2 regions of the Agathobaculum sp. NTUH-O15-33 genome follow, and region 2 is predicted to be linked to the other one. Evidence: predicted binding sites of a transcription regulator. Region 2 holds the regulator's gene; the other holds the start of a gene.
The links. Region 2 encodes HrcA, which represses chaperone genes, less so after heat shock. Its sites were predicted from a motif close to TGTTAGCACTCNNNNNNNNNGAGTGCTAACA; they were not measured.
Positions count from the first base shown of each region.

Region 1: a site for HrcA is predicted at 3,625-3,655, ahead of htpG (molecular chaperone HtpG). Genes of this name have one in related genera too.

Region 1 is NZ_CP136187.1:1,910,126-1,921,579, forward strand. Features, by position in the region: gene RWV98_RS09665 (glycine betaine ABC transporter substrate-binding protein) at 1-870, opposite strand, end outside; gene RWV98_RS09670 (ABC transporter permease) at 882-1,523, opposite strand; gene RWV98_RS09675 (pyridoxamine 5'-phosphate oxidase family protein) at 1,520-2,134, opposite strand; gene RWV98_RS09680 (AI-2E family transporter) at 2,334-3,503, shown strand; gene htpG (molecular chaperone HtpG) at 3,719-5,629, shown strand; gene RWV98_RS09690 (diacylglycerol/lipid kinase family protein) at 5,648-6,532, shown strand; gene RWV98_RS09695 (DUF1540 domain-containing protein) at 6,622-6,795, opposite strand; gene RWV98_RS09700 (TM1266 family iron-only hydrogenase system putative regulator) at 7,062-7,304, shown strand; gene RWV98_RS09705 (ABC transporter substrate-binding protein) at 7,315-8,328, shown strand; gene RWV98_RS09710 (ABC transporter permease) at 8,303-9,070, shown strand; gene RWV98_RS09715 (ABC transporter ATP-binding protein) at 9,067-9,624, shown strand; gene RWV98_RS09720 (class I SAM-dependent methyltransferase) at 9,706-10,911, shown strand; gene RWV98_RS09725 (hypothetical protein) at 10,980-11,454, shown strand, end outside.
Region 2 is NZ_CP136187.1:1,761,112-1,772,565, forward strand. Features, by position in the region: gene dnaJ (molecular chaperone DnaJ) at 1-2, opposite strand, end outside; gene dnaK (molecular chaperone DnaK) at 168-2,024, opposite strand; gene grpE (nucleotide exchange factor GrpE) at 2,183-2,779, opposite strand; gene hrcA (heat-inducible transcriptional repressor HrcA) at 2,798-3,835, opposite strand; gene RWV98_RS08945 (NAD(P)/FAD-dependent oxidoreductase) at 3,995-5,398, opposite strand; gene RWV98_RS08950 (sugar phosphate isomerase/epimerase family protein) at 5,577-6,506, shown strand; gene RWV98_RS08955 (hypothetical protein) at 6,846-7,040, shown strand; gene RWV98_RS08960 (hypothetical protein) at 7,065-7,454, shown strand; gene ribH (6,7-dimethyl-8-ribityllumazine synthase) at 7,523-7,984, opposite strand; gene RWV98_RS08970 (bifunctional 3,4-dihydroxy-2-butanone-4-phosphate synthase/GTP cyclohydrolase II) at 8,000-9,196, opposite strand; partial or broken gene RWV98_RS08975 (riboflavin synthase) at 9,212-9,851, opposite strand; gene ribD (bifunctional diaminohydroxyphosphoribosylaminopyrimidine deaminase/5-amino-6-(5-phosphoribosylamino)uracil reductase RibD) at 9,833-10,930, opposite strand; FMN riboswitch at 11,077-11,201, opposite strand; gene lepA (translation elongation factor 4) at 11,411-11,454, shown strand, end outside.

The DNA.
Region 1 (11,454 bases), 150 kb from region 2:
CTGCAAGAATGCCGCGGCCACCTCCTCAGGCGCTTTGCCCTCGGTCTCTACCTGATAATTCATTTTCGCCATCTCCGCGTCCGTGATCGACTGCGCGACCAGATCGAATACCTGCTGTAGCTCAGGATGCGCCTGCAAGACTTCGTCGCGCACGACAAAACCGCACATGTAGGAGGGATAAAGGTTCTTATCATCCTTTAGCACCACAAGATCGGAAGAGGCAAGCTGGCCGTCTGTCGTAAAGATATTCATCACATCGATTTTTTTCTGCCGAATCGCGTCGTATTTCAGACCGATGTCCAGATCCATCGTGTTATGGAACGATAGGCCGTAGGTCTCACAAAGAGCGTCATACCCGTCGTCGCGCTCGAAGAAGTCATATTCCGCGCCAAAGGTGAGCGAAGGCGCGGCGGCGGCAAGATCGGAATAGGTGTTCAGGCCGTATTGTTCGGCGGCGTCTTTTGTCACGGCGACGCCGAAGGTGTTGTTGAAGCCGAGCATGCCCGCCCAGCGCATGCCCATTTGCTGATAGCCCGCCTGCAGCTGCTCGAACATGCTTTCATCGTAGAGGCCGTCCTCCTTTAAAACGAAGTTCCAGCCGGTTCCGGTGTATTCGGGATAAAAATCAAAATCACCTTTTTCCATCGCGGGCTGAATGTTTGAGGTACCGCCGCCAACGCCTTCTGTCATTTCAACGGTAAGGTCGGTCTCCGCTTCGATCAGCGTCTTCATCATGCTGCCAAGGATATACTGCTCGGTCATGGGTTTGGTCGCCATGTGCAGCGTGTCTTCGCTCTTGCCGCAACCCGCAAGGGCGGAAATAAGCGCGGCCGCCGCCAGCGCCACAACGAGGGTCTTGTTTTTCTTCATGGGTTTCTCCTTTATCTCTGCGCCCTGTGGCGCTGCGTCAATTTTTCCAGCAGGCCGATCAGCGTATCCGCCAAAATGGCCAGCAGAGCGATCAGCAGGCTGCCCGCCAGCGTCATCGCCTTGTTGTTTGTCGTAATACCGCGATAAATGGCAACGCCAAGACCGCCCGCACCGATGAACGAGGCGATACCGGCCAGCGCGATCGTCATGACCGTCATATTGCGCACGCCTGCAAGGATCATGGGCATGGCCAGCGGCAGCTTTACTTTCCATAGGACCTGCGCGCGGGTGCCGCCCATGCCCGTTGCCGCCTCGACCAGCAGCGGTTCGACATTGGCAAGGCCCGTATAGGTATTCCGCACCATGGGCAGCAGTGCGTATATAGTCAACGCGATCACCGCGGTCGTATTCCCGATGCCGGACAGCGGGATTAAAAATCCCAAAAGGGAAATAGACGGTATGGTATAGATAAAGTTGATGACGCCCATCACGACCTTGGAACTTCTGCGGTACTCGCTGATCGCCACGCCGGTCAGCAGACCGTTCACAATCGCCAGCGCGATCGAAAGAAGGGAGAGCTGCAGGTGCTCCAACAGCAACCCCCAAAAGAAGTCTCCTCGCGATGAAAGCAGCTGGATCATTTCGTTAATCAAATTCGTTGCTCCTTTATTATACATGCGCTGGGACAAAGCTCCGCGCAGAGACCGCAGTGCAGGCAATGCGCTTGCTCAATACGGTAGGGAGAACCTGCCGCAATGCATTTTTGCGGGCAGGCTGCGGCGCATTTTCCGCAGCCGATACATGCTTCGGTAATGAAAAAGCCCTTGGGTTCCGCGCGGGCGCCGCCAAACGGAAACAGCGCGCGCTCAATCGGGGATACGCCGAGATCGAAAAACTCGACCTGACCCGCGCGGATACAGAAAGCCTCCAGCACATAGCGGCTATCGCCGGGATATACCTCGTTCATCGTAGGATTGGCCTTAAAAATGCGGTCTATCCAGCTAGTTTGCTCATCCAGCCGCTCCGCTATGCCGTTTAGCCGCACCATCTGATACTTTTCGTTCATGCCGGTCACGGCTACATGCCCGTCCTGCATCAGCTCCCGATAAAACGCCTTGCCGCGCGCGGTGCAAAAATAAAGGGCTTGCTGTTCCGCCAGCATTACGTCGATCATGCGCACCTGCGGCAGGCCGTTTTCGTCCACGGTCGCAAAGGCCGCGTCCCGTATGCTGCGCAGCATGGCGAGGCAGTTTTGTGCATTCATAGGTATCCTTCCTTTTTTTGCATGAATCGTGATATGTTCATTGTAGCCGTCTTGTTGCGTTTTGGCAAGTACGCACTTTTTTGTAGCATGGTATCGCCCGGGTAACCATCGATTTGTAAATTTTTCTTGACGCTTCTTGACTTTAGCTGGGAAACATGGTTAGATAGTAATAATTTATGAAAAGAAGAGGCGTAAAACCTTGAATTTAGATCGGAATAACGTAAAGAAAATCCTAGGGTTGATCGCATTCGCCGTGCTGCTGTATGTCGGCCTGCAAAATACCAAGCTGGTCGGTTCGGTTTTGCGGTATGTGCTCGGCCTGCTCACGCCGTTTTTGATCGGCGGCTGTATCGCGTTTATCCTGAACGTGCCCCTGCGTTTTTTTGAAAAGAACCTATTTACCGGGCCCAAGGCCACAAAAAATAAAAGGCTGATCAAAATGAAGCGCGTGTGCAGCATCGTGCTGACGCTTCTGGTCGTGATCGGCGTAATCGCGATTGTGCTGTTCATGGTGCTGCCCGAGCTGTACAACTCCATCGCCGCGATCGGCAAGGAGCTTACCGCAGCCCGCGCCCGCGTGCCGGAATGGCTCGATCAGATCGGTCAGGCCGTGCCCATGTTTGAAAAGGAGATCGCCTCGCTCAAAATCAGCTGGCAGGAGATCGACTGGAAGGGGATCGGCACCATGCTCGTCGATTTCCTGCGCAATTCCAGCTTCCTGAGCGACACGTTCAACTTCGCCAGCTCGGCGCTCAGCGGCGTGGCAAACGCTTTCATCGGCCTGATCTTCGCCATCTATATTTTGATGCAGAAGGAAAATCTGGGCCGCCAGTTCCGCCGCTTGTTTTATTCCTTTTTCCCGGAAAAGCACGTCGACCGCTTTTTGGAGGTCTGCCACCTGACGAGCAGTTCGTTCAGCAGCTTTTTATCCGGCCAGTGTTTGGAAGCGTTTATTCTCGGCCTGATGTTCTTTATCGCCATGTCGATATTCAGTATGCCGTACGCGCTCATGGTCGCCGTGCTGATCGGCGTGACCGCGCTTATTCCGATTTTCGGCGCGTTCATCGGCTGCTTTGTCGGCGTACTGCTTATCTTTATCATCAGCCCGATCCAGTCGCTGTGGTTTTTGGTCCTGTTTCTGGTGCTGCAGCAGGTGGAGGGCAACTTTATCTATCCGCGCGTGGTCGGCGGTTCGGTCGGCCTGCCGTCTATTTGGGTGCTTGCCGCGGTCACGCTCGGCGCGAGTATGGCCGGTATCATTGGTATGCTGTTTTCCATTCCGCTCTTTTCCGTCATTTACACGCTGCTGCGGGAAACCGTGCGCCAGCGTGTACGGGAACGGCATATCGCGCCCGGTAAAATTAAATAACAGGCGATGATTCGCAGCCGCTCTCCGTTGTTTCCAGATCGGGGGCGGCTGCAATTTTGAATAAACTATAAAATTTTGTATAGGGGCTTGATTTTTCCTGTTTGTGAGCTTATCATAATAACGTTAGCACTCCTTTGCTTAGAGTGCTAACACCAAAAGACGTTGGCGCTTGCGCAAGCAGAGTGCTAATAAAAAACATAGAGGTGGATTTTGTCATGGCGAAAAAACAATTCAAGGCGGAATCGAAGCGCCTGCTCGATCTGATGATCAATTCGATCTACACGCACAAAGAGATTTTTCTGCGCGAGTTGATCTCCAACGCTTCGGACGCGACCGATAAGCTGTATTACAACGCGATGAAGGAAGGGCAGACCGGTATTACGCGCGAGACCCTGCCGATCGAGCTGACGCTCGACAAGGAAAACCGCCGTTTTGTGATCGAGGATCACGGCTGCGGTATGACAGCGGAGGAGATGGAGGCCAACCTCGGCACGATCGCCCGCTCAGGATCGCTGGCATTCAAACAGGAAAACACCGACCAGACCGATATCGATATCATCGGCCAGTTCGGCGTGGGCTTTTACGCGGCGTTTATGGTGGCAAGCCATGTTGAAGTCGTATCCCGCGCCATGGGAAGCGAAGAGGCCAACTGCTGGCAATCCGACGGGGCGGCGGGCTATACGATCGCGCCGTGCGAAAAGGCCGAAAACGGCACCCGTATCACGCTGACCATTAAGGAAAATACCGAAAACGAAAACTACGATGAGTTTTTAGAGCCGTACCGCATCCAGTCGCTTGTCAAGAAATACTCGGATTATATCCGCTACCCGATCCGCATGGACATGGTCAAGAGCCGCATGAAGGAAAAGCCGGCCGACGCGCCCGAGGATTACACGCCCGAGTGGGAGGAGTACACCGAAAACGAGACCCTCAATTCCATGGTGCCGATCTGGAAGAAATCCAAAAAGGAACTAAAGGACGAGGATTATAACGATTTTTACACCTCCAAGTTTTACGATTACCAGCCGCCGCTGCGCCATATCCATATGAACACCGAGGGCGCGGTCACTTACACCGCCATGTTGTTCATTCCGTCCCACGCGCCAATGGATTATTACACCAAGGACTTTGAGAAGGGCTTGCAGCTTTACTCCAACGGCGTGCTCATCATGGACAAATGCGCCGATCTTCTGCCCGACCATTTCAGCTTTGTGCGCGGCATGGTGGACACGGCGGATCTGTCGCTGAACATCTCCCGCGAAATGCTCCAGCACGACCGTCATCTCAAGGCGATCGCGCAGAGCATCGAAAAAAAGATCAAAAACGAGCTTTTGAAGATCATGACCGACAGCCGCGAGGACTACGAGAAGTTTTGGAACGCCTTTGGGCGTCAGCTGAAGTACGGCGCCTATGTCCAGTACGGCGCGCATAAGGATCTGCTTATGGATCTGCTGCTGTACCATTCCTCCACCGAGAATAAGATGGTCTCGCTCGATGAGTATATCTCCCGCATGAAAGAGGAGCAGAAGTATATTTATTACGCCTGCGGCGAAACGGTCGAAAAGATCAAGCTGCTGCCCGCGATGGAAACGCTTGCCGACAAGGGCATCGAAGTGCTCTGCTTGCACCATGATATCGATGAATTTTGCATCAAGATGATGGCAAGCTATAAGGAGAAGGAATTTAAGTCCATCACCGACGCGGATCTGGGCCTTGAGAGCGAGGACGAGAAGGAAGAGATCAAAAAGCTTTCCGAGGAAAACGCGCCGCTGCTCACCAAGCTCAGTGAAACGCTGACCGGCAAGGTGAAAAAGGTAGAACTGACCGGCCGGCTCAAGAGCCACCCGTGCTGCCTGCGCGCCGAAGGCCCGGTCACGCTGGAAATGGAAAAGGTACTCAACCAGCAGGCCATGGACGACAGCCAGCGCGTACATGCCGAACGCGTGCTGGAACTGAACGCCGAGCACCCGATCTTTAAAAAGCTGTGCGACTTGCAGCAGCAGGGCTCGGATGAGATAAACGCCTATGCCGATATCCTGTACACACAGGCGCTGCTGATCGAGGGCATGCCGGTGGATGATCCGGTGGCCTACGCGAACGCGGTCTGCGCGCTGCTCGCCAAGTAACAAAAGGGAGAAGGGCCCATGCAAAAGCTGCTGTTTATCGTCAATCCGCACGCCGGACGCGGCGAGATCGTCAATAAGGCGGTCGATTGCGTCAGCGTGTTTCAAAACGCGGGCTATGATGTGACGATCTATGTTACGCAAAACGCGCGCGACGCGACCGCGGTGGTGCGGGCCCGCGCCGGCGAATTCGACCGGATCGTGTGCGCCGGCGGAGACGGCACGCTCAACGAAGTCGTCACCGGCCTGATGCAGACCGACCTGCGGCCCATTCTCGGCTATATCCCGGCGGGCACGACAAACGATTTTGCTTCCAGCCTGAGTATTCCCAAAAACCAGCTGGAGGCGGCGCAGACAGCGGTGGGCGCATCGCTGCACGCCATCGATATCGGCCGCTTTAACGAGCGCTATTTCAACTATATCGCCGCCTTCGGCGTATTTACCGAGGTTTCCTATGCCACGCCGCAGCAAAGCAAAAATATATTTGGCAGGGCGGCCTATATTTTCGAGGGCGTTAAATCGCTGACCAGTATCAAGGAGCACCACATCGCGGTCGAGTGCAGCGAGGTCGAGGAGGAGGACGACTATATCTATGGTATGGTCACCAACTCGGTGCAGGTGGGCGGCTTCAAGACGATCACGCCGGAAAGCGTGCGTCTGGATGATGGGCTCTATGAAGTGCTGCTTGTCTATCCCGTTTACAACCCCATGGAATTGCAGTGGCTGGTTAACGATCTGCTGACGCGCAACGAGGATTCCTCTAGGTTTCGCTATTTCCGCACCTCTCATATCCGTTTTTCCTCGCCGGAAGAGGTGCCGTGGACGCTGGACGGAGAGTTTGGCGGCGCGACCCGGCACGCGGAGATCGATAACAATCCGCGGGCCATCACTTTTACGACCGGTTAAACAGACGAAGAGCCGTCAGAATCGTGGTAAACACGCTTCTGGCGGCTCTTGCATGCTGGAAATCGCTCAGAAATGGCTACGGCCGTTTCTTAGCAGCACTTCTTCTCGAAAGAGAGGCAGTCGGTGCACTGGTCAACGGTGGGGTTGGCCTCGTGCGTACCAACGGTGATGCAATCGAGAGCGCAGTACTCGGCACAGTTGCTGTGGTTGGCACACTGATCGACAGTGCAGCGAATGGACTTGTTGCAGTTAGACTTATCCATGAGAAAAGACCTCCTTTTTTGATTTCGAGAATAGTGTTGCCGCAGCGCTCCGGATTTATGCATTGACAAAAAACCGGAAACAAGCTATACTTTTTCCATGGACAAATCTTTCTCGAAAGCGTATGCTGACGGGCGAGCGATCCAAACTAACCGACATGATCTGCTGTCAAAGATTCATTCTGCGATGAAAGAACGGAAAATAAGCGTTTGACGTCCTGTATCGCAAGATACAGGACATTTTTTGCGCAAAAGAAGGAGAGCTTTTTATGGAAAACCGCATTGCGATACTGGGTATTATCGTAGAGGACAGAGATGCGAGCTATCAGGTGAATGAGCTGCTGCACGCTTATGGCGACCAGATCATCGGCCGCATGGGCGTTCCGCACCACGACCATTGCTGCTCCATCATCACCATTGTGATGGATTGCCCGGCCGATACCATCAACGCGCTGTGCGGCAAGCTGGGCCGTTTACAGCATGTGCAGGTCAAGTCAATGCTTGCAAAATAAGGAGAAATTCATGAAAAAACACTGGATACGGCTGCTTTCGGCCGTTATGGCGCTTTCCTTGCTCGCGGGCTGCGGCGCAAAGCCGCAGCAGGAGCGGCCGGAAGCGCCGGAAAATGTTGCCCCGGGGTATGAAAACGGGCTGATTACCCGTGTATCCGCGCTAAAGGGCCCAACCTCGATGGGGCTGGTCAAGCTGTTGGCGGACGATGAGGCGGCGGAAGTACAGCGCTATGAGGGTGCCATGTACACCGCGGCGGATGAGATCGTCCCCTTGATCGCCAAAGGGGAGACCGACATCGCGCTGATCCCGACCAATCTCGCGGCGACGCTTTACCAAAAGACCGAGGGCGGCGTTCAGGTGATCAATATAAACGCGGGCAATGTGCTGTACGCGCTCTCCTATGATGAATCATTACAGCACATGGAGGGCCTGAAAGGCAAAACCGTTTATATGACCGGCAAGGGGACGACCCCGGAATGGACGGTTCGTTACCTGATGCAGCAAAACGGCCTGACGGACGCTGATATCATGCTGGAGTTTAAACCGGAATCCGCCGAGGTGCTTTCCGCGCTCAGCGCCGATCCCACGGCGGCGGCCATTCTGCCGCAGCCGTTCGCGACCGTCGCCATGATGCAGGATCAGGAGCTTTCGATAAACTTTTCCCTCAGCGATGAATGGGCCGCGAAAAGCGGCGCGGGCGGCACCGTGACCGGCGTTACGATCGTTCGGCGCGCGTTTGCAGAGGAGCACCCCGCGGCCCTCCGGCAGTTTCTGGACGATCACGCCGCTTCGGTCGCCTATATGACGGAAAACACGGCGGACGGCGCGCGGCTGATCGAGGAATACGGTATTGTGGGAGCGGCTGTGGCTGAGGAAGTGCTGGCTTATTTCAGTCCTATTTCTTCCGTTTCCGGCGAAGAGATGAAGACTTCGATAAACGGTTATTTAAGCGCGCTGTACGAGATCGCGCCCGAGGCGGTGGGAGGAAAAATGCCCGATGAGGCGTTCTACTATCTGGGATAAGCCGTGGCTGCGCCGCACGATTGCCGCCTTATTCTGGCTCGGCGTGTGGCAGACACTGGCGCTCATCCTGCCAAAGCTGTTATTTGCAGGCCCTGTACCAACGGTACAGAGCCTGCTTTCTATACTGTTCACCGCCTCGTTCTGGCTGTCGCTGCTGCACACGATCGGCAAGATCGCGCTCGGATACCTGTTCGCCCTTGGGTTGGGTTGTCTGCTCGCGGCGCTTTGTCATACCGCCTCGGCGCTCCGTCTGCTGCTCGCCCCCGCCGTACAGATCATGAAAAGCGTGCCGGTCGCCTGTTTTATTGTCGTGGCGCTGATCTGGGTGCGTTCTGCGTGGATATCGGTGATCACAGCCTTTTTTGTGGTGCTGCCCATTTTCTACATCAATTTGGGAGAAGGGCTGGCAAGCATCGACCCTAAAATGCTGGAGATGGCGCGGGTATTTCGCCTGTCTCACACCGGGCGACTGCGCGCGGTCTACCTGCCGGGTATGATGCCTTATATGCTTTCCGCCACAAGGCTCACGGTCGGCATGGCGCTCAAGGCGGGGATCGCGGGCGAGATCATCGGTTTGCCGCGTTATACCATCGGCGAGCAGCTCTATTTAAGCAAGCTGTATCTGGATATGAGCGGACTGTTCGCTTGGTCGTGCGCGATCATTCTGGTCAGCGTGGGGCTGGAAAAGCTGATGGTGCGTGCGATATCCGCCGCCCAGCGCAGATGGGAGGGCGCCGCATGATTTTGTTGGATAAGGTTTGCAAGTCGTTTAACGGCAAGCCCGTGCTGCGCGATGTCAGTTTAAGCGTAAAGCCGGGCGAGCTGTGGCGGATCGAAGGTCCTTCCGGCGCGGGCAAGACCACGCTGCTGCGCCTGCTGATGGGTCTTGTTGAAGCGGACGCGGGCACGGTCAAAGGTATAAAAGGGCTGCGGTTCGATCCGGTTTTTCAGGAGGATCGGTTGGTCGAGCATTGGAGCGCGCTGGAAAATGTGCGCCTTGTCGGCGGGCAGACGGGGGAGGCGCTGCTTGACGCGCTTTTGCCAAAAGACACATTGGCGCAGCCCGTTCGCACGCTTTCCGGCGGCATGCGCCGCCGCGTGGCGCTGGCGCGCGCGCTCGCGGCAGAGGGGGATATCCTTGTGCTGGATGAACCGTTCGCCGGGCTGGACGAAGCGAACGCGCAGCGCGCGTTCGAGGTCGCGCTTGACGCGCGTAAGGGCCGCGCGCTGATCCTTGTGTCCCACGGCGCGGGCGCGTCGACGCCGGGCATGCAAACGCTTCGTCTGCGCATATAAGCAGACGAAGATTGTCCCGGATTTGCAAATGATTTCGGCGTGTATTATACTATAGCTATAGCGATAAAGGTTGTGAAGAATATGCAAAAAGGCGATCTGGCCAAGCTGCAGCTGCTGCTGACCGGCATTTCGGCCCGTATGACAAAAAACAGAGATTATTTCATGGAAGCGTCCTTCCGATTTCTTTCAGGTAAAAAGACGTTTCCGGCCAAGCTGACGCGCGCGGAGCAGGGCTATACGCTGACGTTTGAGGGCGCGAGCCGTGCCATCGACGCGGCCGGCGTGTGCGCGTTTTTTACCGAACAGGCAGGGCGGTTCGACGAGGCTGTCATGACCTATACGGAGCGCGGCTCGGTCGTGACGCTGTCGGTCACGCCAAAGGGCGTTGCCATGAAGCAGGCCGAACGTGAAGCCACGGCGGAAGAGCAAACCGCGGCGGCCAACCCCTTGCTGGACGCTGGTCGGCAGTATTTGATCCGTGTCGATCAGGCCGCGCCGCTCTTGAAGGAGATCGGCATCCTGACGCAGGAGGGTAAGCTCCGCAACGATATGATCCGGAAGTACAACCAGATCGATCACTATGTTGAACTGGTCGCCCCCATGTTTGAGAGTGATGAAAGCGACGAGATCGTGCTGCTCGACTGCGCCTGCGGGAAATCCTATTTAAGCTTTGTCATGAACTACTATCTGCGCGACGTGCTGCACCGCCGCTGCCGCGTGATCGGCGTCGATATCAACGAGCACGTCATCGAGGAGAGCCGGGCGATGGCAAAACGCCTTGGTTATCATAATATGGTATTCCAGTGCGCCGATCTGCGCGTCTATCAGCCGCCAAAGCGGGTCACCGCCGTGATTTCGCTGCATGCCTGCGATATCGCGACCGATCTGGCGCTGGCCGCGGCCATTCGGGCCAAAGCAAAGTACATTGCCTGCGTGCCCTGCTGCCACAAGGAACTGCTGGAGCAGTACCGTCTGCCCGAAGCGCTCGCCCCGCTCGCAAAGTCCGGTGTGTTCAAGGCGCGCCTGAACGATGTGATGACCGACAGCATGCGCGCGCTCAAGCTGGAAGCGGAAGGGTATAAGGTTTCCGTGGTCGAATACATTTCGCCGCTTGATACCCCGAAAAACCTGCTGATTCGCGCCACGCGCACCGGCCGCGACGATCCGCGCGCCCGCGCAGCCTATGAGGGAGTAAGGCGGGCGCTCGGCACGACGTCGGAGCTGGATCGGCAATGTAACGCCATGAACAATGAATTTTTTATTTCAGATGACGATCTGATTGAGTAACGCCCCGATTTTCTTCGCATAGGCTGTTATTGAAGATTTCTTCAATCACTATTCGGAGGAGATTACACATGGCTGATAAAGTATGTTGCCCCGGCCCCGTCTGCGGCAATAACAACGCTGCTGCAGGCGGTTTCCGCGAAGCGGTTTGCGTTCACACCAATAAAGTTTACGATTCTTGCAAGAGCAAGGAATGCCTGCGCGACCTGCGCGTTTACCTGTGCCGCGAGGGGCAGGAGCTGCTCAATGCCGGCGGTATCGCGTCGGTAAAGCCCCGCTCTGCCGAGCTGCTCTGCGTCAAGATCGATGTGGAGAAGGTCCAGTTTAACCGTGGCTTCTACACCGTCGATATCCGTTTCTTCTACAAGATCGAAGTCGAAGTCAGTTGCCCGATCGGCCGCCCGCGCATCATCGACGGCCTCTCCGTGTTTGACAAGCGCGTCATCCTGTTCGGCAGCGAAGGCGGCGCCCGCATCTTCTCGTCCCGTTATATCGAGGACGGCATGGATGTTCAGCTCTGCCAGAACAGCAATATGCCGCAGGCTG
Region 2 (11,454 bases):
ATATCATCATTCCTCTATACAAGGGGATAGGCGCGCCGGAGCGCGCCCTCGAAAGTTAGAAGTGAGGAATTAGGAGTGAGGAGTTGCGGAATCCGGCACAGCCGGATGATATATAAGCGCGCAAAGCGCGAAACCGAAACTCCTACTTCCTAACTCCTACTTCCTAGTTATTTCTTGTCTTCGTCGTCCTTCACTTCGGTGAAATCAGCGTCCACAAAATCGCCCTGCGGGCCCGCGCCCGGCTGGCCGCCCATGTTCGGATTACCGCCCATGTTGGGGTCGCCCTGCGGCGCCTGCTGCTGATAGATCTTGCTGGCCAGTTCGCCGAACTTCTGGGAAAGGGAATCGGACGCCATCTTGATCATCTCGTTATCAGTGCCCTTAAGCGCTTCCTTGACCTTGTCGATCTCGGCCTGCACGGTGGTCTTTTCCTCGGCGGAGAGCTTATCGCCCAGATCGGTCAGCGCCTTTTCGGACTGGAACACCAGCTGTTCGGCGCTGTTGCGGGTCTCCACCGCTTCCTTGTTCTTCTTATCCTGCTCGGCGAACTGCTCGGCCTCGTGCATGGCTTTGTCGATCTCGTCCTGCGAAAGGTTGGAGGAAGCCGTGATTGTGATCTTCTGCTCCTTGCCGGTGCCAAGGTCCTTGGCGGATACGTTGACGATGCCGTTCGCGTCGATATCAAAGGTTACTTCGATCTGCGGCACGCCGCGCGGCGCGGGGGCGATACCGTCCAGACTGAACTTGCCCAGCGTCTTGTTGCCGGCGGCCATTTCGCGCTCGCCCTGCAGCACGTGGATTTCAACGGAGGGCTGGTTATCGGCCGCGGTGGAGAAGGTCTGGCTCTTCTTGGTCGGGATGGTGGTGTTGCGTTCGATCAGCTTGGTGCACACGCCGCCCAGCGTTTCAATGCCGAGGGACAGCGGGCAAACGTCAAGCAGCAGCACGTCCTTGACTTCGCCGCCCAGCACGCCCGCCTGAATGGCGGCGCCGATGGCAACGCATTCGTCCGGGTTGATGCCCTTAAAGCCGTCCTTGCCGGTGATGCCCTTTACGGCGTCCTGCACGGCGGGGATGCGGCTGGAGCCGCCCACGAGCAGCACCTTCGCCAGATCGCCGGAGGACAGGCCGGCGTCCGACATGGCCTGACGCACCGGGCCCATGGTCGCTTCGACCAGATCGGCGGTCAGCTCGTTGAACTTGGCGCGGGTCAGCGTTAATTCGAGGTGCTTGGGGCCGGTCGCGTCGGCCGTGATATACGGCTGGTTGATCGAGGTCTGCGCCATGCCGGAAAGCTCGATCTTGGCCTTTTCCGCGGCTTCCTTCAGGCGCTGCATGGCCATCTTGTCGCCGGAAAGGTCGATGCCGTTGGATTTCTTAAATTCCGCGACGATCCAGTCCATAATACGCTTGTCAAAGTCGTCGCCGCCCAGACGGTTGTTGCCCGCGGTGGCCAGCACTTCGAGCACGCCGTCGCCGATGTCGAGGATGGAAACGTCGAACGTACCGCCGCCAAGGTCGTATACCATGACCTTCTGCTCGGTCTCCTTATCCACGCCGTAAGCCAGCGCGGCAGCGGTCGGCTCGTTGATGATGCGCAGCACGTCAAGGCCCGCGATCTTGCCCGCGTCCTTGGTAGCCTGACGCTGGGAGTCGGTAAAGTAAGCGGGAACGGTGATGACCGCCTGCGAAACCGTGGCGCCCAAATAAGCTTCCGCATCCGCCTTCAGCTTTTGCAGGATCATCGCGGAAACTTCCTGCGGGGAATACTGCTTATCATCGATGCTCACGCGGTAGTTCGTGCCCATTTCGCGCTTGATGGAGCTGATGGTGCGGTCCGCGTTGGTCACGGCCTGACGCTTTGCGACCTGACCGGCCATGCGCTCGCCGTCCTTAGAAAAAGCGACGACCGAAGGGGTCGTGCGCGCGCCTTCCGCGTTAGGGATAACGACGGCTTCGCCGCCCTCCATGACCGCCACGCAAGAGTTTGTGGTGCCAAGGTCGATACCAATGATTTTGCCCATGATTATTGCACTCCTTATAGTTAAGATTCTTGATTGATAAAGTGAATTTGTAATTAGTAGTTAGTAATTAGTAATCATGGTGCGGCTGTAAGCCGCTTATCAAATATCCGCGCTCCGCGCGGAACCGCAATTCCTAATTCCTAATTTCTAACTCCTAATTAATTTGCGACTTTGACCATCGAATGGCGAATGACATGGTCGCCGATCTGGAAGCCCTGCTGGAACGCCTCGGCGATCACATTTTCCGCAAACGCCTCGTCCTCAATATGCATGACGGCGTTGTGCAGGTTGGGATCGAACGGGGTGCCGGGCGCTGCCTCAATTACGGTGACGTTCAGGCCCTTTAGGCTTTCTACCAGCTGGGTCATGGTCATTTCAACGCCTTTTTTATACTCAGCGTCCGTGGTCTCGGCCTTGACGGCGCGCTCCAAATTGTCATAGGTCGGCAGCAGCGCCTTCACCGCGTGCGAGACCGCGTCTGCGTGGATGCGATCGCGTTCGCGCTGGCTGCGCTTGCGGAAGTTGTCGTACTCCGCCGCCATGCGCAAATACCGGTCGTTCAGGTCGTCGAACTTAGCCTTGAGGTCGTCGTCCGGAACTTTAGCGGCTTCGGCTTCCGGGGCGGTCTCGGCTTGCGCTTCGGGTTCGGTCTGTTCAGCTTCGGCTTCAGCGGCCTTGGTATTCTCGGTTTCTACCTCGCTGCTTTCCGTCGTCTGCTCCTGCGCGGCAGCTTCCGGCTTCTTTTTCTTGCTCATGTTGATTTGATGCCTCCGTTATTCTTTTTCATCCAAAAAGGTTTCGGCGATCAGCTTGTTCAGGCCCTTCGCAAAGCGGGAAAGGCGGGCGGAAAGCGTGGCATAGTCCATGCGCGTCGGGCCGACGATGCCGATCGCACCTTGGCCGATCTTACCGATATCGTATTTTGCGTAAATGGCAGAGGTTTCGCTCATTGGGTTTTCACCGTTTTCCGGGCCGATGAAAATTTGCACGCCGTCGATCTTGCGGGCGACCGGCAGCAGATGCGTGTCGTCGTCCATGTAATCGAGCAGGGTCTGCGCTTTTTTCAGGTCCCGGTATTCGGGGTAGTGCAGCAGCTTGGTCGCGCCTTCTAAATAAACGCGCTGGCTGCCCAGCTCTTCAATCAGCTCGGCGATGTATTCGGCCACCGGCGCAAGCAGGGCGGACAGCCCGGCGGCGCGGCGGACAATATCGAACCGTTCGGCGGTGATATGGGAAAGCGGCAGGCCGGTCAAGGTTTGGTTGAGCACGTAGGTCAGCAGTTCGGCTTCATCCGCGGTCACATCGGCCAGCGTGCGCACCATTTTGTTTTTCACCGTACCGGATTCCGTCACAACGACGATAACGAAATTCAGCTTATCCACCGCGATGATCTCAAAACGGCGAATGGCGGTTTGCGTCATCGCGGGCGTGATCGCGACCGACGCATAATCCGTAAGGTTGGAAATCAGCTTGCCGGCCTCTTGAATCAGGCGGTCCAGCTCCTTCACCTTGTGCTGCATCATGCGCTGAAACGGCATTTCGTCGGTGTCCGGCGCGTCTTCCATGCGGGTCATCAGCTCATCCACGTACAGGCGGTAACCCAAAGCGGAGGGGATGCGGCCCGCCGAAGTATGCGGCTTTTCGAGGAAGCCCAGCTCCTCCAGCTCGCTCATCTCGTTTCGGATGGTGGCGGAGGAGAAGGGGAGCTCATGCCCGGCGGCCAGAGTTTTGGATCCGACCGGTTCGGCTGTGCGGATATAATCGCCGATGATGGCCTTCAGGATCTGTTTTTTGCGTTCAGAAAGCTCCATGCGGCGTCGCTCCTTTTTTGTGTTTAGCACTCATCTCCCTCGAGTGCTAAAACTAATTTACCACCGTCGCCCTGCAAAGTCAAGTCTCGTTTATGAATATTTTGTTAAATGAAAATGCGTCTTTGCCGCAAAACGGCAAAGACGCTGCTTTTCAAGGAATTAATTTGATTCCTCCGCCGCAAGGCGGCGGCCCATCAGCACGCCCATGGCGGAAGCCATCATCAGGCCGCGCGTCCAGCCGGAGGAATCCCCAAGGCAGAAAAGGCCGGTAAGGCTGGTCGTAAACGTTTGGTCCATCTTCACGCGGTTGGAGTAAAATTTCAGTTCCGGAGAATACAGCAGGGTTTCAATAGATGCGAAGCCGGGCACCACTTGATCGACCGCCTGCATAAAGCCCAGAATATTGACCATCGCGCGATAGGGCATGGCGGCGGTGATATCGCCCGCGACCGCGTCCGGCAGGGTGGGCGTTAGGTTGGAACGGGAAAGCTCCTGCTGCCAAGTGCGCTTGCCGTCCAGAATATCGCCGTAGCGCTGCACGAGGATGTGGCCGCTGCCCAGCATATTGGTCAGCTCGCCCACCTTTTGGGCATACGCGATCGGTTGGTTGAACGGCTCGGAAAAGTTGTGCGAGCACAAAATAGCAAGGTTGGTGTTGTTGCTTTTCAGTTCCTTATAAGAATGCCCGTTCACGACCGCGAGATCGTTATCGTAATTTTCCTGCGAAACAAAGCCACCCGGATTCTGGCAGAAGGTGCGCACCTTGTTTTTAAACGGATGCGGATAGCCGATCAGCTTGGATTCGTAAAGAATATTGTTCACGCGCTCCATCACTTCGCTGCGCACCTCTACCCGCACGCCGATATCGACCGTGCCGGGCTGGTGGGCGATGTGGTGCTCCTCACAGATGCACTCCAGCCAATCCGCGCCGCGCCGCCCAGTCGCGATGATGGTGTTTTTGGCGCGCAGCTCCCGCGTTTCACCGCTTCGCGCGAGCGATACGCCAAGGCAGGTCTCGCCATCCAGAATCAGGTCGCGGCATTCCCAGCCGAATAGAAGCTCCACGCCGTTGTCCAGCAGGTGTTTTTGAATCGCGCCGTAGATCTGCTGCGCCTTTTCCGTGCCAAGGTGGCGGATGGGGCAGTCCACCAGCTTTAGACCCGCTTGAATCGCGCGTTTGCGTATCTCCTTTACCTCTTCGGTGTTCTGCGCGCCCTCCACGTGCTGATCGGCGCCAAAGGAAAGATAGATACCGTCGGTATAATCGATCGTCTGCTGCGCGAGCGTCGGGCCGATCAGCGTGGGCAGATCGCCGCCGACCTCGTGGGAAAGCGAAAGCTTGCCATCCGAAAAAGCGCCCGCGCCGGAAAAGCCGGTGGTAATATGGCAATAGGGGCGGCAGTTCATGCATTTGCCGGTCTTTGCCTTGGGGCAGTGCCGCTTTTCGACCGGCTGACCCTTTTCTACCATTAGAATGCGCTGCTTGGTACCTTGATTCAACATTTCAAGCGCGGTAAAAATACCCGCCGGGCCCGCGCCCACGATAATAACGTCCGCGTCCATCCGTTTTTCTCCCTTCTTTCTATCAAAGCAACATGACTGTATCATAAAGCGCCCGGCTTTGCAAGGGAAAACGGGAAATCAGGGCGCGCCGCCAAACACCGGCCGAAACGCTTGCGGACCGGTTATATAGTATGTTAAAATGAGCACAAGAAAAGAAAAAAGGAGCGGAACCGGAATCATGAAACTTGCAGTAAAAACATGTACCCTCGATATGCCCTTTGATAAAATGCTCGATTTTTGCGTGGAGCAGCGCGTCGCTTCGTTGGAGATCGCCACCGGCAACTGGTCGGCCGCGCCCCATTGCGACCTTGACCTGCTCGTACATGACGCGACCGCGCGCCAGAAATGGTACGATGCGATCCGCGCCAAGGGCCTTACGCTGTGCGCGCTTAATTGCTCGGGCAATCCGCTTGCGTATGAGCATGAAATGGACGTAACGAAAAAGACCTTTGAACTGGCGCGTCAGCTCGGCGTAAAGAAAATCGTTATGATGAGCGGCCTGCCCGCCGGGTGCAAGGGCGACAAAACGCCGGTTTGGATTACCACCTCTTGGCCGCCTGAAACGCAGGATGTTTTGGACTATCAGTGGAACGAGGTCGCCATCCCGGTGTGGAAGGATATCGTTCAAATGGCAGAGGATTGCGGCGTTACGCGTATCGCACTGGAAAACCACGGCGCGCAGCTCGTTTATAACCCGGAAACCTGCCTGCGTTTGCGCGACGCGGTCGGCCCGATGGTCGGCATGAACCTCGACCCCAGCCATTTGTTCTGGATGGGCGGCGACCCGATCGAGGCCGCGCGTGTGCTGGGCGAGCATCAGGCGCTGTACCATATTCACGGAAAGGATTCGCGTCCGGAACGCCGCTACTGGCAGCCCAACGGCTTGCTGGACACCAAGCCGATCGACGCTTTCGCCGGGCGCGCGTGGAACTTCGTCGCGGTTGGCGCGGGACACGACGCCAAGTGGTGGAAGGAATTTTTCTCGGTCGCGCGCATGTCGGGGTACGATGAAGAGGTAGCGCTTGAGATGGAGGACTTGACCCTTTCCATGCTGGACGGCCACCTCGCCAGCCTGCGCACACTGCGCGAGGCGCTGGTGATCGATTGATCAGCGGAGCTCGGTGGTTCGCTGACGCTCACAATTAAATGCGCGGCGGTAGCCGCAAACGGCGGCGTGGGGTCACGCCGCCCTACTTTTAAGCGGCGCTGTAGGGCGGGGTGACCTCACCCCGCCGCTCGTAGGGAGATAGCAGGCTGCAAGGATGCAAAATATGTACGGAAACGAACCAATTTTGCCTAAGGGCTTGACAAACTGAAAATGTCGGTTAACTCAATTGAGGTAATCTGGTAATACAAAAAGTGATATCATATAGCTATCACGTAGACTGCATAAAAATACTTGATTTTGTTGTACCATAAAAATATACCCGCAAAGGAGGATGGTTTTATGGTTACCAACAAACGAGTTTTCACCTTACGCCTTGCCGAAGACGTTTATAATAAAATTGGTGTCCTTGCGACCAACAAACATCGTTCCATGACAAACTATATTGAATTTGTCTTAATCAATTATTTGAATGAGGTCGAGCAAGCGTACGGAGCCATTGAACCTCATGAAGCGAACGAGCTGATATGGAAATAGCATTTGGCTTATGGAGGACATACCATGAAAGACTTGACCGAGGCGTGGGAAGATGTTTACACCTATATTCAATATGGGGAACGCCTGTTTCGTGAATATCCCACGGCGCACCTTGCACTGGGAAATTATTTATGGCAAGCGGTGGAAAGCAGTTTATCCAAGGACAAGCGGGCCGGCGTGCATTTCAGTAATTATATCAGAGAAGCGCTGCTGTCGGTTTTAGAGGTAGAGGACATCAAAAAAATACCCATAACGGATAGGACCGTGACAGGCTTGGGTTCTATGTATTTTGTCCTGTTCCAAAGCCTTCGGGATGTGGAGCAACAAAAGATACCGCCCGTGCCGAGGGAGATTGAGACCCCGGAGATCATTCAAACGGTTATCACGAGATACCGCATGGCAAAGAAAAGCTGATAAGCATAGCAAAACGCGCGCGCAGGCGGTCATTGCCTGTGCGCGCGCGTTTTTTGATGCGATAAGATTTAGATCTGCCGCGCCAGATCGACCATTTCAAGCGCGGAGAGGGCGGCGTCCGCGCCCTTGTTGCCCGCCTTGGTCCCGGCGCGCTCGATGGCTTGTTCGATGCTGTCCGTCGTTAAAACGCCGAACAGCGTGGGCACGCCGGTTTCCAAACCGACCGAGGCAACGCCCTTGGATACCTCGGCGCAGACGAAATCATAGTGCGAGGTGGAGCCGCGAATGACCGCGCCCAGACAGATGACCGCCGCGTAGCGGCCGGTTTCCGCCAGCTTTTTCGCGATCAGCGGTATCTCGAACGCGCCCGGCACGCGGGCAAGCTCAATATCCTCATCCGCGACGCCGTGGCGCTTTAACGTATCCTCCGCGCCCTCCACAAGGCGGGACACGATAAAGTCATTAAACCGCGCGGCGACAATGGCGAATTTGCCGGCGGGCGCGGTCAGTTTTCCTTCGATCAGCTTCATTTTCTGTTCCTCCGTTTATTTGTATTCGGTCATGTGATCCATCTTGCTTTGCTTGGTCTTGAGGTAGAACGCGTCGTGCGGGTTGGCGGCGATCTGGATCGGCACGCGCTCGACGATTTCAATTCCATGGCCGCCCAAACCGACCACCTTGGTGGGGTTGTTGGTCAGCAGCCGCAGGCGGCGCACGCCCAGATCGCTGAGTATCTGCGCGCCCAGTCCGTAATCCCGCAGATCGGGCGGGAAGCCCAGCGCCACATTGGCCTCCACGGTGTCCATGCCCTTATCCTGCAATTCGTAAGCCTTTAGCTTGTTGATCAGGCCGATGCCGCGCCCTTCCTGCCGCATGTATACCATAACGCCGCGTCCTTCCTTGGCGATCATGCGCATGGCCGCGTCGTACTGCTCGCCGCAGTCGCAGCGGGCCGAGCCAAGCGCGTCGCCGGTCAGGCATTCGGAGTGCACGCGGCCCAAAACGGGCGCGCCATCCGTTACATCGCCCATGGTCATGGCGACGTGGTGCTCGCCGTTCAGCTTATTGACATAGCCGTAAATACGGAAATGACCGTACCGCGTGGGGAAATCCGCGCACGCCACCCGCTCGATCAGCGTTTCCGTGCGGCGGCGGTAGGCGATTAGGTCGGCAAGGGAGATCATGGTCAGGCCGTGCGTTTTGGCAAACGCGGTCAGCTCGGTCGTGCGCATCATCGTGCCGTCGTCCCGCATGATTTCGCAGCAAAGGCCGCAGGCGGGCAGCCCTGCCAGCGCGCATAGGTCGGTCGTTGCCTCGGTATGCCCGGCGCGCTTGAGCACGCCGCCCTCTACCGCGCGCAGCGGGAACATGTGGCCCGGGCGGCGAAAATCAGCGGGGGATACGTCCGGCGAGACGCACATGCGGGCGGTCAGGCCGCGTTCCTCGGCGGAAATGCCGGTTGTCGTTTCGCGGTAGTCGATGGATACGGTGAAGGCGGTCTCATGGTTATCGGTGTTCTGCTCGACCATGGGCGGCAGGCCGAGCCGGTCGGCCAGCTCGCCGGACATCGGCATACAGATCAGGCCCTTGGCGAAGGTCGCCATAAAATTGACGTTTTCCGTCGTCGCTGCATCCGCCGAGCAGATCAGGTCGCCCTCGTTTTCGCGTTCCGGATCGTCAATGACAAGAATGAGCTTGCCCTCCCGAAGGTCTTGGAGCGCTTGTTCGATGGTGTTTTGCATCAGATGGTTCCTCCTTTAAAAGAATCCGTTTTGGGCCAGAAAGGCCGGTGTAATCCCCTTGCCGCTGTTCCGTAGCCAGCAGCTTTTCTACATATTTACCGATCACGTCGCATTCCAGATTGACCGCGTCGCCCGGACGGCGGGTGAGCAGCGTGGTTTCCGCGCCCGTGTGCGGAATGACGGATACTGAAAAATCGCTTTCGGATACTGCGGCGATCGTCAGGCTGACGCCGTCGATCGCGATCGATCCCTTTTCCACCATATAGCGCGTCAGGGAAGGGGCGGCGCGAACCTTTACCCATACGGCGTTGTCCTCGCGACGCAGCTCGATAACGGCGCCCGTGCCGTCGATATGGCCGGAAACGATGTGCCCGCCGAAGCGTCCGTTCGCCGGCATCGCGCGTTCTAAATTGACGCTTGCGCCTGACGAAAGCGCACCGAGATTCGACCGGCGCAGCGTTTCCGCCATCACATCGGCGGCAAAGCTGTTTGCGGCTAGGTCGGTGGCGGTCAGGCACACGCCGTTTACCGCAATGCTGTCGCCGGGTTTCGTGCCTTCCAACACGGTGCGCGCGGAAACATACAGACGCGCGCCCTTCGCGCCGTGCTCGACCCGGGCAATGCGCCCCATTTCCTCTACGATACCGGTGAACATGCCAATTCTCCTTCCAGCAAAAAGTCCTCGCCCAATGGGATGACGGTCATATGCCGCAGCGGCAGCGCGTCCGCCATTTTGGCAAAGCCCTGACCGCCGACCGGGCTTTTAGCCCCCGCGCCGCCAATCAGCTTGGGCGCTATGTAGGCCTGCACCTTGTGGACAATACCGGCTTCCAGCGCGGCAAAATGCAGGGCCGCGCCGCCCTCCAGCAGCACGCTGTCGATTCCGCGCGCGCCAAGACGGCGCATCAAGTCGGCCAGATCGACGCGGCCGTTCACGGCGTTGCACAAAAGGATCTCCGCGCCCGCCCGCTCAAGCGCTTCCGCGCGCGCGTTCCGTTCGGCCGCCGCGATCAGCAGCGGCGAAACGCGCGCCGAGCGCACAAGCCGGCAGTCTGGCGGGATGCGCAGGCGGCTGTCGCAGACGATGCGCACCGGGTCGCGTCCGCCCTCCATCCGACAGGTGAGCAGGGGATCGTCCTGCAAGACCGTGCCAAGGCCGACCATGATAGCGGAAAGCCGGTTTCGCGTTCGGTGCACATGCGCCCGCGCCGTTTCGCCGGTCACCCATTTGCTGTCGCCCGTGTGGGCGGCAAGCTTGCCGTCCAGCGTCATGGCGTATTTCAGGGTCACAAAGGGCGTTTGGTTTTGGATAAAGTGAAAGAACACCTCGTTAAGCTTTTTACAGTCGGCTTCCAGCACGCCGGTAGCTACTGCGACCCCGGCGGTGCGAAGCGTTTGCACGCCGTTTCCCGCGACGAGCGGGTTCGCGTCCAGACAGCCGACGACGACGCGGGCAAGGCGGTTTTCCATGATCGCGTCCGTGCAGGGCGGCGTACGGCCCCAGTGGCAGCAAGGCTCCAACGTGACGTAGAGCGTGCCGCCCTGTGGGCTTTCCGCGCAGGCGGCCAGCGCGGCGCGCTCGGCGTGCGGGCCGCCGCATTTTTCATGCCAGCCTTCGACGATGACGCGGCCTTCCTTCACGATCACGCAGCCAACCATGGGGTTTGGGCTGACGCGGCCTTCGCCGCGCCTTGCCAGCATGAGCGCGCGGCGCATATAATCCTCATCGGTCAAAATGCATCCCTCCTAAAAAATAAAAAGCGCCCCGAAAAATACCTTCGGGGCGCAAAATGCCGTAAACAAAAAAACTGAAATGCGGATAAAACCACATTCCAGAACAGCAAACAAACGGAAAAGGGTACAACGATACCACCATCCGCATCATTCTTCTTTCATCCAGACTATACTGTCGGCCTCGGAGTTTCACCGAATCTGCTTGGTGCCAAAGCACCCGCTCGCGGGCTATACCGCCGGTAGGGAATTTCACCCTGCCCTGAAGAACATTATTCAGTTACCTTGTGAAACCATAAGTTTTCTTGTTTCACTGGGGTAAAGTATACACCGCGCACTGTGAAAATGCAAGCGTTTTTCGCAAGGTTTTTTTGTGCTTTTTTCATCGCCCGGCGTGTCAAAGAATCGCTTGTGGGATAGGGGCAAACGTGTTATAATATTTCCATATTGCAATTTTCGATTTCGGATAAGGAGCCATACGGTGTGAAAAATCGCGAACGGATACGGAATTTCTCCATCATTGCCCA